Regions from separate parts of the Streptomyces sp. HUAS TT7 genome, predicted to be linked through region 3. Evidence: riboswitches for the same ligand, from Rfam matches in the RefSeq annotation. Region 3 holds a riboswitch; each other region holds the start of a gene.
The links. Region 3 has a riboswitch for cobalamin ahead of metE (5-methyltetrahydropteroyltriglutamate--homocysteine S-methyltransferase). Riboswitches for the same ligand answer to the same signal wherever they lie in the genome.
Positions count from the first base shown of each region.

Region 1 (5,149 bases), 180 kb from region 3:
GCCTCTGCGAACGCACCGACTGCCCTCAGCGTGCCGTACCGCCCCTGGACCGGAGCCTCGCGATCGACGAGAACAGCAGCACTTTCGTTCCCTACCCCGTGGCGGGGGAGGGGCCGGGCATCGGCTGACGGAGCATCAGGAGTTGCCGGACCTCTCCACCCGATAGGGCACGTACGTACGCCGGTCGGGATCGATGACCCGCAAGATCTTCGTGATGAGCCGCATCACCGGCCGGACTGACGCCGCCTGTTCCACGCGGTGTTCGCCACGCAGGACCAGAGAGGGGCATGGCGGCCTTCACCGAGAAGCGGCCACCTGAGTTCACCCGCCAAGAGGACGGATCTGCGAACTGCGGTGCGGTCAGCGGCGTTTGGTGCTGTCCGCGTCGCGATTCAGCACACAGTCGCCACACAGCGACCCCTTGCGGCCCGGGGCGGCGCGGTAGATCAGGCAGCAACTCCGGCGTTGGAAGGCGCCGTTGGCGGTTGTGGTGGCGGAATCCCGCAGGGGTGGGCTGTCCAGGAGGAGCGTGACCGCCGTGCGGGTTCGCTCCGCGAGTTCCGGTACGGCAGCGCCGATCATGGTGGCGGCACCGTTGAGGGCCGAGGCGATGTTGCCCTGGAGGATGTGAGGAGAGAGCGAGAACGGCCGCATGGCGGCGGCGAGTTCACCGAGGGGGCGGTCGAGGAAGGACGTGAGTTCCTCGGGTGGAACGGAGCCGGAGCTCATCGCGGTGCCGGGGACGGAGAGGGGGATGGGGCCGCCGAGGACCGGCTGCCAGTGGACGTCCGCGAGGCCGAAGGTGAGAAGGCGTCCGTGCAGCACGAACGCGGCAAGCGCGGGCGACAGCAGCCTGGCGGCCAGGCCGAGGTGGGTCACCGACGCGGCCACCCGCACCTCAATGGCGTCGATCGGCTGCTCGCCGGCCGCGGCCAGCCAGCCCCGTACGGCCGACACGCGGGCCTCGATGAGCTGCCGGGACATCGGGACCCACGGCTCCACCGGCCGTGCGTCCGCGGCGTGGGTGTGCAGGGCGAAGAACGGTCCGAGCGCGGTGATCTCGGCGATCACCGCGCTCGACGTCGGAGCGAACGTCATGCAGGGAGGGGAGCCGGGCCCTGCGCGGGGGCGTCGGCGGATTCCCGGCGGGGCTGGAGAAGGCGCTCGGCCAAGGGGCCGAAGAACAGCCCGATGGCAGCCCACAGGAGGAGCTGAGCTGCGACGGAGAAGAAGCGGAAGGAGAACAGCACGTCGGCGGGGAAACCGGGGTAGACGATCGTGCCCTTGGAATCGGTCAGGGGCAGCGGTGTCTCGGTGGCCTGATCGCCGAAGTTCTCCTTGTTGTAGGCCAGATGCCCGAGCGAGGGCAGGACCAGCATCACGATCCCGATCGCGACGACGAACACGGCACCGCCGATGAGCGTGGCGTTCCAGTTGCCGTAGCGGGCCTGGAGGCGTTTGCCGAGCCAGACCGCCGCCACCAGGAACGCGATCGAGCACACCACCATGATGAGGTAGAGGCCGCTGCGCTGCTTGATGGTTTCCTCGTGGCCGATCGCCGGAGGATTGGCCGGGTACTTGAGGAACGGCACCAGGTACATCGTGAGGAACCCGCCACCGGCGACCACCAGCGCCAGCGTGCGGGCGCGCAGGCCGCCGGCCCGGCCCAGGCAGACCGTGTACGCGACGGCGAAGAGCGCACCCATGGCCATGCCGAAGAAGATCATGCCGACGCCGAGGCCGACATCGGCCTGAATGGTGCGGCTGAACAGGTCCGGGTCGGCCGCCTCGGCGGGCAGGCCGGCGGCCTTGTCGAGGGCGGCCTGGGCGGCGTCACGCCCGCTCTCGTAGTCGACGGCTTTCGCGATCTGCGGTTCGGCGAAGACCCGTCCGAAGACGAATGCGAGCAGCCCCGCCACTGCGCCGACGAGAACGCCGCGCAGTATCAGCTTCTTTTCCATGTCGAGTTGTCCGTACTTCCGTGTGGGTCAGTGGCAGGGGAAGCCGAGGAAGTGACGCCCGTCGTGGACGAACTCGTGGATGTGCATGTCGTTGCCGAAGACCGAGACGGCCCCTTGGTCGACGCCGATGAAGTAGTAGGCGGCCAGTGCGAGGATCGCGGTGCCGACCAGCCACAGCACCGACTTCGAAACCGGCAGGACGATCGGCGTGGAAGCCGGGCGGGATGTGGAAACGCTGCTCAAGGCGAGGCCCTCCTTCTCGGGATCTTGCGTCCCATGGATGAAACGGGGCGAAGCAACGGATAAGTGTCTGACTCACCGGCCACCCTCGCGGGCGGTCGGCTCACAGTGGCGCGACCGTGCTGGAATCTCACCAGCTTCCTTATCTCATCACTACATGTGGAGCATAGAGCTGCCGTCTCGAACGGGTCAATCAAGCCAGTGCCAAGTCCTGGCCCGCTCCCCTCGCAATCCCGCCCGTCCATCGTGCCAGCGCCGGCCCGGCTGCGCGATCCGTACGGGCGCGCACCGTCACAGGGGCGGCCCCACCTCGCTCGACGGTGCGGGGTGGGCCGGGTGCTGCGGCTGTTCGTCGGGGAGGTCAGGCGCCGCATATCCGCGCCGCTCGCGCAGCCGGTCCTCGATCGGTGTGGGGGCGCCGAGGAGGCGCTCCTCGTAACGGCCGAGGGCCAGCAGCACGCCAAGGAGCAGCGGCGGGATGAGAACGGCCACTATGACCATGACGACTCCTCGAAGGCGGACGGTCTGCGGACCGCGTAGCCCCTGTCGCACACCGGAAGCGTTTCGGCAACCGGTGCGGTCGGGAACCCGCAAACGGACAGCGGGCCGATGTTTTCCATCGGCGCAGCACGGTTAGTCGTGAAATATGGTGCAAATCGGCTACACAATGATGACTGAGCAGACGGGTCCGCGCGAACTCGTGGCGGATCTGGTCGCGGCGGAGCGTGCCGGGTTCGACTTCTCCGTCACCTCCGACCACTACTCCCCGTGGCTGGAAAGCCAGGGGCACGCGCCCTACGCGTGGAGCGTGCTCGGCGCGGCCGCCCAGGCCACCACCCGCATCCCGCTGATGACGTACGTGACCTGCCCGACGCTGCGCTACCACCCCACCGTCGTGGCGCAGAAGGCGGCCACGATGCAGATCCTGTCCGAAGGCCGGTTCCGGCTCGGACTCGGCTCCGGCGAGAACCTCAACGAGCATGTGGTGGGCGCCGGTTGGCCGGCCCCGGAGGTCCGCATCGACATGCTCGAAGAGGCCGTCGAGATCATCCGCGCGCTCTTCGAGGGCGGCAACGTCAACCATCAGAGTGCGCACTTCGGCGTCGCGAACGCCCGGCTGTGGGACCTCCCCGACGAACTGCCGCCGATCGGCGTCGCCGTCTCCGGCGAGCGGTCCTGCGCCGTGGCCGGCCGGACCGCCGACCTGGTCATCGCCACCGAAGCCAAGCCGGAACTGCTCGCCTCCTTCGACCGGCACGGCGGCACCGGCAAGCCCCGGGTGGGTCAGCTGCCCGTCTGCTACGACCCCGACCGGGACGCGGCGGTCGCCCGTGCCCACGACCAGTTCCGCTGGTTCGCCGGGGGCTGGCCGGTGAACTCGGAGCTGCCGGGGCCCTCGGGCTTCGAGGCGGCGACGCAGTTCGTGACCCGGGAGGACGTGGCGCGGTCCATCCCGTGCGGCGACGATGTGGACGCCTTCGTCGACGCCGTACGCCCCTACGCCGAAGCCGGCTTCACCGAAATCGCCCTCGTCCAGATCGGCGGCCGACAGCAACTCCCGTTCATCGACTGGGCCGAGAAGAAACTGCTGCCCGCGCTGCGCGAGCTGTGACCGCCGGAGCGGGCGGAGGCTCGGGACACCGGCCCAGGCTCATACGTCGCGGCGCCGGACGACGAACACGGCGAGGGCGAGCGTGATCAGCGGCCAGAGCGCGTACACGAGCCAGGAGCCGGGGACCGTGGCGGTGTAACCCAGGGACCCGGGCTCCGGCTCCCAGTTCTGGAGCAGGCGCTTCCAGGCGGCCGACACCAGGGTGTGTTTGATGTCGGCCGACCAGCGGTTGCTCTCCGAGAACATGGTCGGCAGCATCAGCAGGACGAAGACGCTGGTGACCGTGGTCGCGGCGGCATGCCGGAGCAGAACTCCGAGGCCCAGGCCGACAGTTGCACAGACCGGGGCGACCAATGCGGATGCCGCCAGTGCCCGGATCGCCCCGGGGTGGGTGAGCGCGGCGCCTGTGGGGTGACCGTTCAGGATGGCCTGGGAGACCAGGAAGGAACCGGTGGAGGCGACGGCGCCGACCGCGGTCCACACCATGGCGGTGACAGCCGCCTTGGCCAGTACGACGGAGCCGCGGGCAGGGACGGCCACGGTGGTGGTGCGGATCAGTCCGCTGCTGTACTCGCTCACGACCGTCAGCGCGCCGACGGTGCCGGCGACGAGCATCAGGGTCCAGTACCCGGCCGACGGGTAGGCGTCGAAGGGCAGGAAATCGGCGGAGCCGGAGTCCGTGGTGTGGTCCGACAGCGTGGCCACGGCAGCGGACCCGATGACGAACAGGACGGTGAGCGCGAGGATCCACGGGGTGGAGCGCAGGGACCGCATCTTGATCCACTCGGCGGCGAGCAGGTCGCGGAAACGGGCGGGTGGCGTGGCGAGGGGGGTGGTCCGGGCGGGCGGAGTGAGTGTCGTCATCGGGGCTGTCCTGCCAGGTATTCGGTGCTGTCGGCGGTGAGTTCCATGAAGGCCGCCTCCAATGAGGCGGTGCGGGTGGTGAGTTCCGCCAGCTGGATACGGTTCTCGAAGGCGAGTGCTCCGATCCGTTCCGCCGGGAGTCCGGTCACGACGAGTCGCTCGGCGCCGGCCGAGCCCTCCGGCTCGACCGAGGCACCCGCCGCGGTGAGCAGGGCTGCCAGTTCGGCGGCCTGCGGTGTTCCGACCACGACGCTGCGACGGGTGCCGCGGGCCGCGAAGTCCTGCACCGACTCGGCGGCGATGAGGCGGCCCCGGCCGATGACGACCAGCTGGTCGGCGGTGTTCTCCATCTCCGACATCAGGTGGCTGGAGAGGAAGACCGTGCGCCCCTCGGCGGCCAGGCGGCGGAAGAGCCGGCGTACCCAGAGCACACCCTCCGGGTCCATGCCGTTGATCGGCTCGTCGAACATGA
Region 1 is NZ_CP196175.1:307,025-312,173, reverse strand. It holds gene ACSHXC_RS01530 (short-chain fatty acyl-CoA regulator family protein) at 1-128, shown strand, start outside; gene ACSHXC_RS01525 ((2Fe-2S)-binding protein) at 361-1,098, opposite strand; gene ACSHXC_RS01520 (CbtA family protein) at 1,095-1,961, opposite strand; gene ACSHXC_RS01515 (CbtB domain-containing protein) at 1,989-2,204, opposite strand; cobalamin riboswitch at 2,246-2,392, opposite strand; gene ACSHXC_RS01510 (hypothetical protein) at 2,493-2,702, opposite strand; gene ACSHXC_RS01505 (LLM class F420-dependent oxidoreductase) at 2,848-3,813, shown strand; gene ACSHXC_RS01500 (ABC transporter permease) at 3,853-4,677, opposite strand; gene ACSHXC_RS01495 (ABC transporter ATP-binding protein) at 4,674-5,149, opposite strand, start outside.
Region 1: another riboswitch for cobalamin. It lies ahead of ACSHXC_RS01515 (CbtB domain-containing protein); the one in region 3 lies ahead of metE (5-methyltetrahydropteroyltriglutamate--homocysteine S-methyltransferase).

Region 2 (5,149 bases), 4.9 Mb from region 3:
CGCTCGCCGTCCAGCTGCTCGAACTCATCGGGCCCGGCGACGAACCGGCCGAGGACGCGGACCCGCTGGCCGCCCTGTTCGCCGAGGGCCCGAGCGAGCCGCCCGCCGACCCCGCGCTCGCCCGCCTCTTCCCCGAGGCGTACGCGAGCGAGGAGAGCGACGAACTGCGGGCCAAATCAGCCGAGTTCAGGCGCTTCACCGAGAACGACCTGCGCGCCCGCAAGCGCACCGACGCCCTCGCGGTCGTGCACGGCCTCGACGCGCTGAGCCCCAAGGGCGACGGCGGAGCCGTCCTCAAGCTGACCGCCGAGGATTCGCAGCACTGGCTGGGCGCGCTCAACGACCTGCGCCTGACCATCGGCACCCGCCTCGACATCACCGACGAGGAGGAGAGCGAAGAGCTGTACCGGCTGCCGGACGACGATCCGCGCAAGCCGATGGTGATGGCTTATTTGTGGCTGGGTGTGCTGCAGGAAACACTCATCGAGACACTCATGCCCTGACCGGTCGACCGGGAGATGGCCGTTCGCTCAGCGGACGCTCAAATCCGTATAACGATCCCATCACCACATCGACCTCCTTTGTCACGTCGAGGGACTTTTGTCCGCTTCTTCCTGTGCTGTGCGCCACAGTGGCCGATATGGATCACCCATAAGGCCGTGATAAATCTTCACGACCACCCGGGGACGCCACCCATGTCCCCGGGGGCGCTTTAACCGGCTGACCGCCGGTGGCACTCCATCCACATCCGGGGGGATCAGGACCTGATCCGTCGCTTCGTGACCGAGGCGGGCGGGTCAGCATGGAGAAAGGCGCACCACCATGACCTCAGCGCAGGTCGACAAGCACGACGACCGTCCTGCCGGCAATGAGGCCGCGGGGACCGCCCACAGCACGAGCGAAGGCTCGGGCGAGGGATATCAGCGGGGCCTCGGGGCCCGGCAGATCCAGATGATCGCGATCGGCGGTGCCATCGGCACCGGCCTCTTCCTGGGCGCGGGCAAGGCCATCTCGAAGGCCGGCCCCAGCCTCATCCTGGCCTACGCCATCGCCGGCCTGGTCATCTTCTTCATCATGCGCGCCCTCGGCGAGCTGCTCATGTACCGCCCGGTGTCGGGCTCCTTCTCGGAGTACGCCCGGGAGTTCGTCGGCCCGTTCTGGGGCTTCGTCACCGGCTGGACGTACTGGCTCTTCTGGGTCGTCACCGGCATCACCGAAGTCACCGCGGCCGCCCAGTACATGGCCTTCTGGACCCACAGCAGCGTCCCGCAATGGCTGTACGCGCTGGTCTTCACGCTCATCCTGTACGCCGTGAACCTCATCTCCGTGAAGCTCTTCGGCGAGCTGGAGTTCTGGTTCTCCATGGTCAAGGTGACCGCCATCGTCGGCATGATCCTGATCTGCGCCGGCATCCTCACCGTCGGCTTCTCCGACGCCGCGGACACCGCCACCGTCGCCAACCTCTGGAACGACGGCGGGTTCTTCCCCAAGGGCATCGGCGGCACGCTGATGACCCTGCAGATCGTCATGTTCGCCTTCCTCGCCGTCGAACTGGTCGGCGTGACCGCGGGCGAGTCCAAGGACCCCGAGAAGACCCTGCCCAAGGCCATCAACACCGTGCCGTGGCGCATCGCCGTCTTCTACATCGGCGCCCTGATCATGATCCTCTCGGTCGTCCCGTGGCACGAGTTCCAGCCGGGCGTCAGCCCCTTCGTCGCCGCCTTCGAGAAGATGGGCCTCGGCGTCGGCGCCGCCATCGTCAACTTCGTCGTGCTGACCGCCGCGCTCTCCTCCTGCAACTCGGGCATGTACTCCACCGGCCGCATGCTGCGCGACCTCGCGCTCAACGGCCAGGGCCCGAAGGTCTTCACCAAGCTCACCAAGAGCGGCACCCCGCTGGTCGGCACCACGGTCTCCGCGGCGCTCATGCTGGTCGGCGTGTGGATCAACTACGTGGCGCCCGGCAAGGCCTTCGACTACGTGGTCTCCTTCGCCACGATCTCCGGCATGTGGGCCTGGATCATGATCCTGGTCTGCCAGATCCGCTACCGCCGCCTGGCGGACACCGGCGCCTTGCCGCAGTCCAGCTTCCGCGCCCCCGGCGCCCCGTACACCAGCTGGTTCGCGCTGATCTTCATCTTCATGGTCATCGTGATGATGGGCATCGACAAGGACTCCCGCGTCTCGCTGTACTGCGCGCCGCTGTGGGGCCTGATCCTGGGCGTCTCCTACCTGGTCCTGAAGGCCAAGAACCCGGAGAACAAGGCGTTCGCGAAGCGCTCTTGATCCTCTGACCTGCTGATTCTCAGTATTCGGGCCGGTACGTATCGACTATCGATACGGACCGGCCCGTCTGCTTATCCTTGCCGACATGCTGACCATCACCCAGGCCCTGTACGACCAGCTCGTCGCGCACGCCCGCGCCGACCACCCCGACGAGGCGTGCGGTGTGGTCGCGGGCCCGGCGGGCACCGGCCGCGCCGAGCGCTTCATCCCGATGCTGAACGCGGCCCGCTCGCCCACGTTCTACGAGTTCGACTCGCAGGACCTGCTGAAGCTGTACCGCGAGATGGACGACCGCGACGAGGAGCCGGTGATCGTCTACCACTCCCACACCGCCACGGAGGCTTACCCGTCCCGCACGGACGTGACGTACGCGAACGAGCCCGGCGCGCACTACGTCCTGGTGTCGACGGCGGACACGGACGGGGCGGGGGAGTTCCAGTTCCGCTCGTACCGGATCGTGGACGGCGTGATCACGGAGGAAGACGTGAAGGTGGTAGAGGCGTACTGACCCTTACGGGTCGACCCGTACCATCTACGTGCAATCTCGAATATTCGGGCGGCAGGACCCAGGAAGCCGGTGTGAATCCGGCACGGTCCCGCCACTGTGACCGGCACCGCGGGAAACCCGCGGGGCCGGAAGCCAGGAACTGACCTGCCGCCTTCTCCCGACGACAGGGGACGTGGAAATCCCCTTGGAGGAGCTCAGCCATGCTCTGGCGCCGCGCGGCCCTGGCCGCCGCCCTGCTGTTCCCGCTGGCCGCCTGTACGACGCAGGCACGGCCCGAGGCCCGGGGCGGCTCGGCCCCCGGCTTCCCGTACAAGGTCACCAACTGCGGTGTGACGACGACCTTCACCGCCCCGCCGAAGCGAGCGGTGACGATGAACCAGCACGCCACGGAGGTGATGCTGGAGCTGGGCCTCGCCAAGTCCCTGGTGGGGACGGCCTACCTGGACGACAGGATCCTCCCGAAATACGAGTCGGCGTACGGCTCGGTCCCGGTGCTGGCCAAGGAATACCCCTCCTACGAAAAGCTCCTGTCGGCTGCTCCCGACTACGTCTACGGCGGCTACGCATCCGCCTTCGCGGCGAACGAGGGCCGGGGCCGCGAGGCCCTGGCCAAGAGCGGCATCAAGTCCCGCCTGAACGTGGAGAACTGCCCCAAGGGCGCGGCGACGACGATGAACGAGGTGTACGAGGAGGTCCGCGAGGTGGGCCGGACGTTCGGCGTGCCGGAGCGGGCGGAGTCGTGGGTGAAGTCGGCCGAGGCCACGAACGCGAGGACGCAGGCGGCCCGGAAGGGTGCGGCTCCCGTCCCGGTCTTCGTCTACGACAGCGGGGACAAGACGGCGTTCACGGTGGGCGGCAAGGGAATAGGCAACGACATCGTGACGCGGGCGGGCGGCCGCAACGTCTTCGCGGCCGACCTCAAGGACAAGTCCTTCGGCGACGCGAGCTGGGAAAACGTGGTGGCCCGCGCGCCGGAGACGATCCTGATCCTGGACTACGGCGGTACGAGCGTGGAAGCGAAGAAGCAACGCCTGCGCGACGACCCGGCACTGGCGTCCGTCCCGGCCGTCAAGAACAACCGCTTTGCCGTTCTCCCTCTGTCCGACATGGTGACAGGGGTCAGAGCCCCGGACGCAGTGACAAAGCTGGCGGCCCAGCTCCGTGCGGGGGCGGGGGAGTGAGCGCCCGCTCGCAGACCTGGCCGGAGCGGCGCCGGGGAGGCCTGTGCCCTCGGCCTGCGACGGGCCCGGCCTCTCGCCCGGGCGGCCGGCGGTGGCGGCCGGTGGTCGGCTCTGTCCACGGTCCGCAGTCGCCGACGGCGCTCGGTGGACGGAGGGAAGGGCCGCACCCTCCCTCCCGCCCGCACGGGTGGTACGGGTGGGAGAACGGGTTTTGGCCGGGGGATGGGGGGCCTCCGGGGGCGCCTGGGGTGGCCCCGCGCGGCTCGGACGGGACCCGCTGGTGACCCCGCGTTGGCGGTACCCGCTCGTCATCGGGGTGCTCGCAGCCGTGCTGGTCGCTGCCGCCGGGGCGGGGCTCGCGCTCGGGTCGGTGCGGATACCGGCCCACCAGGTCCTTGGGATCGTCACCGGTTCGGCGGAGCCGGGCCCGTACCGGACCATCGTGCTCGACGTGCGGCTGCCCCGCGTCGTGCTCGGGGCCGTCACCGGGGCCGGGCTCGCCGTCATCGGGACCGTGTTGCAGGCTCTCGTGCGCAACCCCCTCGCCGACCCCTTTCTGCTCGGGGTGTCCAGCGGGGCCTCCGCCGGGGCCGTCGCCGTGATCGTGCTCGGGGTGGGGGCCGGGGTGGCCACCACCGTCGCGCTGCCCGCCGCCGCCTTCGCGGGGGCGCTCGCAGCCCTGGTCCTCGTCTACGCCCTGGCCGGGCGCGGCGGCTCCATGACGGGCGGCCGCCTGGTCCTCGCCGGGGTCGCCGTCTCGTACGTCCTGTCCGCGCTGACCAGCCTGATCCTGGTCACCTCGGCCAGTGCCGATCACGTACAGGAAGTCCTGCACTGGACGCTCGGCGGACTCGGCGGCGCCCGCTGGGACATGCTCGCCCTGCCCGCCACGGCCCTCACCCTCGGCACCCTCGTCCTGATCGCCCTGGCCCGCCCCCTGGACCTGCTCCTCGTCGGCGAGGAGGGCGCCACCGTGCTCGGCCTCGACACCGGCCGCTTCCGGGCGGCCGTGTTCGTGCTCGCCTCCCTGCTCACCGGCATCCTCGTCGCGTACAGCGGAGCCATCGGCTTCGTCGGCCTGATGGTTCCGCACGCCGCCCGCATGGCCGTAGGCGCCGCCCACCGCACCCTGCTCCCCGTCGCGGCCCTCGGCGGCGCCGGCTTCCTCGTGCTC
Region 2 is NZ_CP196175.1:5,393,736-5,398,884, forward strand. It holds gene ACSHXC_RS24345 (DUF2017 domain-containing protein) at 1-503, shown strand, start outside; gene ACSHXC_RS24350 (amino acid permease) at 823-2,286, shown strand; gene ACSHXC_RS24355 (Mov34/MPN/PAD-1 family protein) at 2,372-2,794, shown strand; cobalamin riboswitch at 2,831-2,956, shown strand; gene ACSHXC_RS24360 (ABC transporter substrate-binding protein) at 2,995-3,975, shown strand; gene ACSHXC_RS24365 (FecCD family ABC transporter permease) at 4,256-5,149, shown strand, end outside.
Region 2: another riboswitch for cobalamin. It lies ahead of ACSHXC_RS24360 (ABC transporter substrate-binding protein); the one in region 3 lies ahead of metE (5-methyltetrahydropteroyltriglutamate--homocysteine S-methyltransferase).

Region 3 (5,149 bases):
AAACGGCCAGATCACCGATGGGGGTCACGCCACGGGGCGGCTCACCGGTGTCGACGGAACCGCGGCCACCGGGAGCGTCGCAGAATCCAACGACCCTGGCTGGCTCAAGCCCGGACCCCTCACCATGACGCTGAACCCCACCACTGACAGCATCGCCACCGCGGGCACCAACTACTGCGGCCCCGACGCCCCGAGCCACGTGTGCTATTGAGACGGCGACGGGGGCACCGACGATCCGGTACCCCCGCCCCTTCCCTCAGTCCGTGGCGGGCAACTGCCGACGTGCCGCGCGCGCCGCCGCCGTCATGCGTTCCAGGGCCGGGCGGACCTCGGCCCAACCGCGGGTCTTGAGGCCGCAGTCGGGGTTGATCCACAGGCGTTCGGCGGGTACGGAGCGCAGTGCCCGCGTGATGAGGTGCGCGGTCTCGTCCTCGGGCGGGACGCGGGGGGAGTGGATGTCGTACACCCCTGGACCGACCTCGCGCGGATAGCCCGCCGCGGCCAGCTCGTCCGCGACCTGCATGTGGGAGCGGGCCGCCTCCAGGCTGATCACGTCCGCGTCCAAGTCGTCGATGGCGGAGAGGATCTCGCCGAACTCGGCGTAGCACATGTGGGTGTGGATCTGGGTGTCCGGCCGGACCCCGCCGGTCGTCAGCCGGAACGCCTCCGTCGCCCAGGCCAGGTATGCGGGGTGGTCGGCCGGGCGCAGCGGCAGGGTCTCGCGCAGAGCCGGCTCGTCGACCTGGATGACCGAACTGCCATGAGCTTCAAGGTCGTTGACCTCGTCGCGCAGTGCCAGGGCGACCTGGCGGGCGGTGTCGGCGAGCGGCTGGTCGTCGCGGACGAAGGACCAGGCGAGCATGGTGACCGGCCCGGTGAGCATGCCCTTGACCGGGCGGTCGGTGAGGGACTGGGCGTACGTCGTCCAGCGGACCGTCATCGGCTCGGGGCGCGAGATGTCGCCGGCCAGGACCGGCGGGCGCACATAGCGGGTGCCGTACGACTGGACCCAGCCGTGCTGAGTGGCGAGGTAGCCCGTCAGCTGCTCGGCGAAGTACTGCACCATGTCGTTGCGTTCGGGCTCGCCGTGCACGAGGACGTCGATGCCGGTCTTCTCCTGGAAGGAGACCACCTCGCGGATCTCGGCCTCGATGCGCTCCTCGTACGCGGCCGTGCCGATGCGTCCGGCGCGCAGGTCGGCGCGGGCGGTGCGGAGTTCGCCGGTCTGCGGGAACGAGCCGATCGTCGTCGTGGGCAGGGGCGGCAGATTCAGGTGGGCGCGCTGGGCGGTGGCCCGTTGGGCGTATGGCTGGGCGCGGCGGGCGTCTGCCGCGGTGACGGCGCCGGTCCGGGCGCGTACGGCCGGATCGCGGGTGATGGCCGAACCGGCGCGGGAGGCCAAGTCGGCCCGGTTGGCGGCCAGTTGGGCCGCGATGGCGCCGGTTCCGCCGGACAGGCCGCGGGCCAGTGTGACGATTTCTGCCGTCTTCTGGCGGGCGAACGCGAGCCAGCGCGCGATCTGCGGCTCGATGCCGCGTTCGGCGGCCGCGTCGAGCGGGACGTGGAGCAGCGAGCAGGAGGCGGCCACATCCACGCGGTCGGCGAGTCCGAGCAGCGTGCCCAGGGTGGACAGCGACTTCTCCAGGTCGTTGATCCATACGTTGCGCCCGTCCACGACCCCCGCGACGAGCCGCTTGCCGGGGAGGCCGCCGACCGTGGCGAGATCGTCGAGGTTGGCGGCCGCGGGGCCGGTGAAGTCCAGCGCGAGCCCGTCGACCGGCGCCTTGGCGAGGACCGGCAGGGCCTCGCCGAGCCGGTCGAAGTAGGAGGCGACGAGGAGCTTGGGGCGGTCGGTGAGCGCGCCGAGCTCCCGGTAGGCGCGGGCGACGGCGTTCAGTTCGGCGGGGGTGCGGTCCTGGACGAGCGCGGGCTCGTCCAGCTGCACCCACTCGGCGCCTGCCGCCCGCAGGTCGGCCAGCACCCGCGCGTACACCGGCAGCAGCCGGTCGAGCAGGGTGAGCGGCTCGAAGTCGGCGGCCACGCCGGGCGCGGGCTTGGCGAGCAGCAGATACGTCACCGGGCCCACGAGCACGGGGCGCGCGGCAAGCCCGAGCGCGAGGGCCTCCTTGAGCTCGCCGACCTGCTTGGAGGAGTCGGCGGCGAAGATGGTGTCCGGCCCCAACTCCGGTACCAGATAATGGTAGTTGGTATCAAACCACTTGGTCATTTCGAGCGGCGCCACGTCCTGGGTGCCGCGCGCCATCGCGAAGTAGCCGTCCAGGACGTCGGTTGAGAGGGCCTCGCGGTGGCGGTCGGGCACGGCGCCCACCATGACGCTGGTGTCCAGGACGTGGTCGTAGTACGAGAAGTCACCGGTCGGCACCTCGTGGATGCCGGCCTCGGCGAGCTGCCGCCAGGTGGCCGCCCGCAGTTCGGCTGCGGTCCGCCGGAGTTCGGGGGCGCCGACGCGGCCCTTCCAGTAGCCCTCGATCGCCTTCTTCAGTTCCCGGTTCGGCCCTTGGCGGGGGTAGCCGTACACGGTGGCGCGTGCTGCCGCGGCTGCGGACTTGGTCACGAGACTCTCCTTCGCGAGCTCTTCGGTGGAGCGGACCCCGGAACGGGACGAAGGCGCGAAGGGACGACGGACCAGAGCCACGGCATGTGCGCCGTTGCCGCTGGTGCGTACGCCGACCCGCCCTCGAGGTCACCGGGATCTCCGCGCGCGATCGGTCGCACACGGGCAGTGGCAGGTCTTCGGACTCGCGGGCACGCCTCGTGCTCTCCGAGGCATCTACTGGCCGTCGCTTCCCAGACCCGGCCGGGCCCAGTGCGTATGACGGCGGTCGTTCCCGCTCACCGCTGCGGGGCAGTCCCGGATTCCCACCGGGTTCCCTCTTACGACGCATCCCGCCTGGCGGACGGGGCGAACCAGCTGCATGGGCAGCGTACGCGCTCCGCTCGGGGCGCGGGGCGGCGGGGGCTGGTCGTACCCCGGACCCGCCCGGCTGCCTACGCTCGAAGGGGGGGCACTCTCGAAGCGGCGAGGGGACGGACGAGGCGGGCATCGCGTTCGCCGAGGATGTCTTCTGCGACCTGAGCCTTCCGCAGTGGCGGCTCCAGGCCGCGGGCCGCGACCAACTGGTAGCGCTGCGCCGCACCAGCCACCCCACCCCGGCACCGTCCCGCGCCACCGTGTCGACGTCACGGACTCCGGTCTCGTCATCGAGTTCGAGGAGCGCTGGGAGGACGGCGGCGCAAGCTGGTACTGCCGGGAAAAGCTGCGCGCCGAGGTGCGCGACGGAGTCATGAGCGAGGTATCCGTCTACTGCACCGGCGACTGGTCACCGGCGGTGCAGGACGCCCACACGAAGGGGGTGACTCTGCCGCGCCCGTGAGCGCCACGGAGAGACCCGTTAGCCTGGCCGCATGCCCAAGGCCTCAGGAGTGGCCAGCTTCTACGATCGGCTCGCCGCCGACTACCACCTCATCTACGCCGACTGGGACGACGGCATCGCCCGGCAGGGCCGGGCCCTGGACGCGGTGATCCGGGCCGAGCTCGGTCTCGACAGCGCCAGGGTGTTGGACTGCTCGTGCGGGATCGGCACCCAGGCCATCGGGCTCGGCCTGCGCGGACACCGGGTCACGGGCACGGACATCAGCACCGGGGCCGTCACGCGCGCGGTCCGCGAGGCGGCCCTTCGAGGCGTCGCACTCCCCGCAGCAACAGCCGACATGCGCCAACTCCCCTTCGCGGCAGCCCAGTTCGACGTCGTCGTGAGCGCAGACAACTCCCTTCCTCACCTCCTCACGGCGCACGACGTGCACGCCGCCCTCACGGAGATGCGGCGCGTCCTGCGCACCGATGGGCTGCTCATCCTCAGCACCCGTCCGTACGACGAGATCCTGAAGGCGCGGCCCGCCTCGACCCCGCCGCAAGTCGCCGCCTCGCCGCACGGCAGGAGCATCACGTTCCAGCTGTGGGACTGGCACGAGGACGGCGAGCGTTACGACCTGGAGCACTTCCAGCTCGTCCCGGACGGTGCGGGGGAGTGGGACGTGTGCGTGCGGCGCTCCACCTATTGGGCTCTGTCCCAGGGGCAGTTGAGCTCATACGTGATCGAGGCGGAGTTCGCCCGGCCGCGATGGCTGGCCCCCGAGAGCACCGGCTTCTTCCAGCCCGTACTCACCGCGCGCGCCGCTTGACCAGCCGGCCGCGGCCGTGCCGACGGTCAATGCCAGGGCCGGTCCGATCGCCGCCGCTCGGGCCGTCATCCGTACGCACATCGTGTGCCCTTCCCGGTTGCTCGCCGACCGCTTCGACGACAGAGCGGGGCCCGGCCGGACATCCACCACACGGGCCGACCGGGCCCTGCCTGAGCAGGAGCGACACGTGGTGGGGCGGGACCTGTGGAGGATCGACGGCCTAGGCTTCCGTCTGGCATTGGCCCCGACCTCAGGAGCGCACACCGTGTTCGACCCCGCACCGGAGTACCCGTACCCCGACGGCCAACGGCTCGACGAGGCGCCCGCTCCGCACGCCCTGCTCGCGCCCGTGGCCGGCCTCCTCGGCACCTGGTTCGGCCGGGGCGAGGGCGGATATCCGACGATCACCGGGGACTTCGCGTACGCGCAGGAAGTCACCTTCAGCCACGACGGCCGGCCCTTCCTGCGGTACGAGGCCCGGGCCTGGCTGCTCGACGAGGACGGCGCGCCGCTGCGTCCCTCCGCGCGCGAGAGCGGCTGGTGGCGGCTCCAGGCCGACGGGCGGGTGGAGGCTCTGATCACCCAGCCCACCGGCATCGCGGAGATCGCGGTCGGCGCCGCGGACGGTAAGACGGTCGACCTCTCCACCAACGACGTGGCCCTCACTCCCACCGCGAAGGAGGTCGACGCGACCCGCCGCCGCTACGAGCTGACCGACGACGACACGCTGACGTTCACGCACGACCTCGCGGCGGTCGGCCAGCCCCTGCAACACCACCTCTCGGCGGTCCTGCGACGCAGGGGCTGAGCGCTCACCTTCTTCGAAGAAGCCGACGGACTAACAGGGCGTCGAAGCGCCGTGCTGGCGGGTGATGTTGTCGTTCGACATCCAGCCCGCGGTACTGGAGCCCTCGATGCGGACGTAGGTCCACTTGTTGCCGTGGGC
Region 3 is NZ_CP196175.1:490,655-495,803, reverse strand. It holds gene ACSHXC_RS02385 (hypothetical protein) at 1-211, shown strand, start outside; gene metE (5-methyltetrahydropteroyltriglutamate--homocysteine S-methyltransferase) at 257-2,575, opposite strand; cobalamin riboswitch at 2,729-2,949, opposite strand; gene ACSHXC_RS02375 (hypothetical protein) at 3,108-3,395, shown strand; gene ACSHXC_RS02370 (class I SAM-dependent methyltransferase) at 3,427-4,203, shown strand; gene ACSHXC_RS02365 (FABP family protein) at 4,469-5,011, shown strand; gene ACSHXC_RS02360 (protein kinase domain-containing protein) at 5,042-5,149, opposite strand, start outside.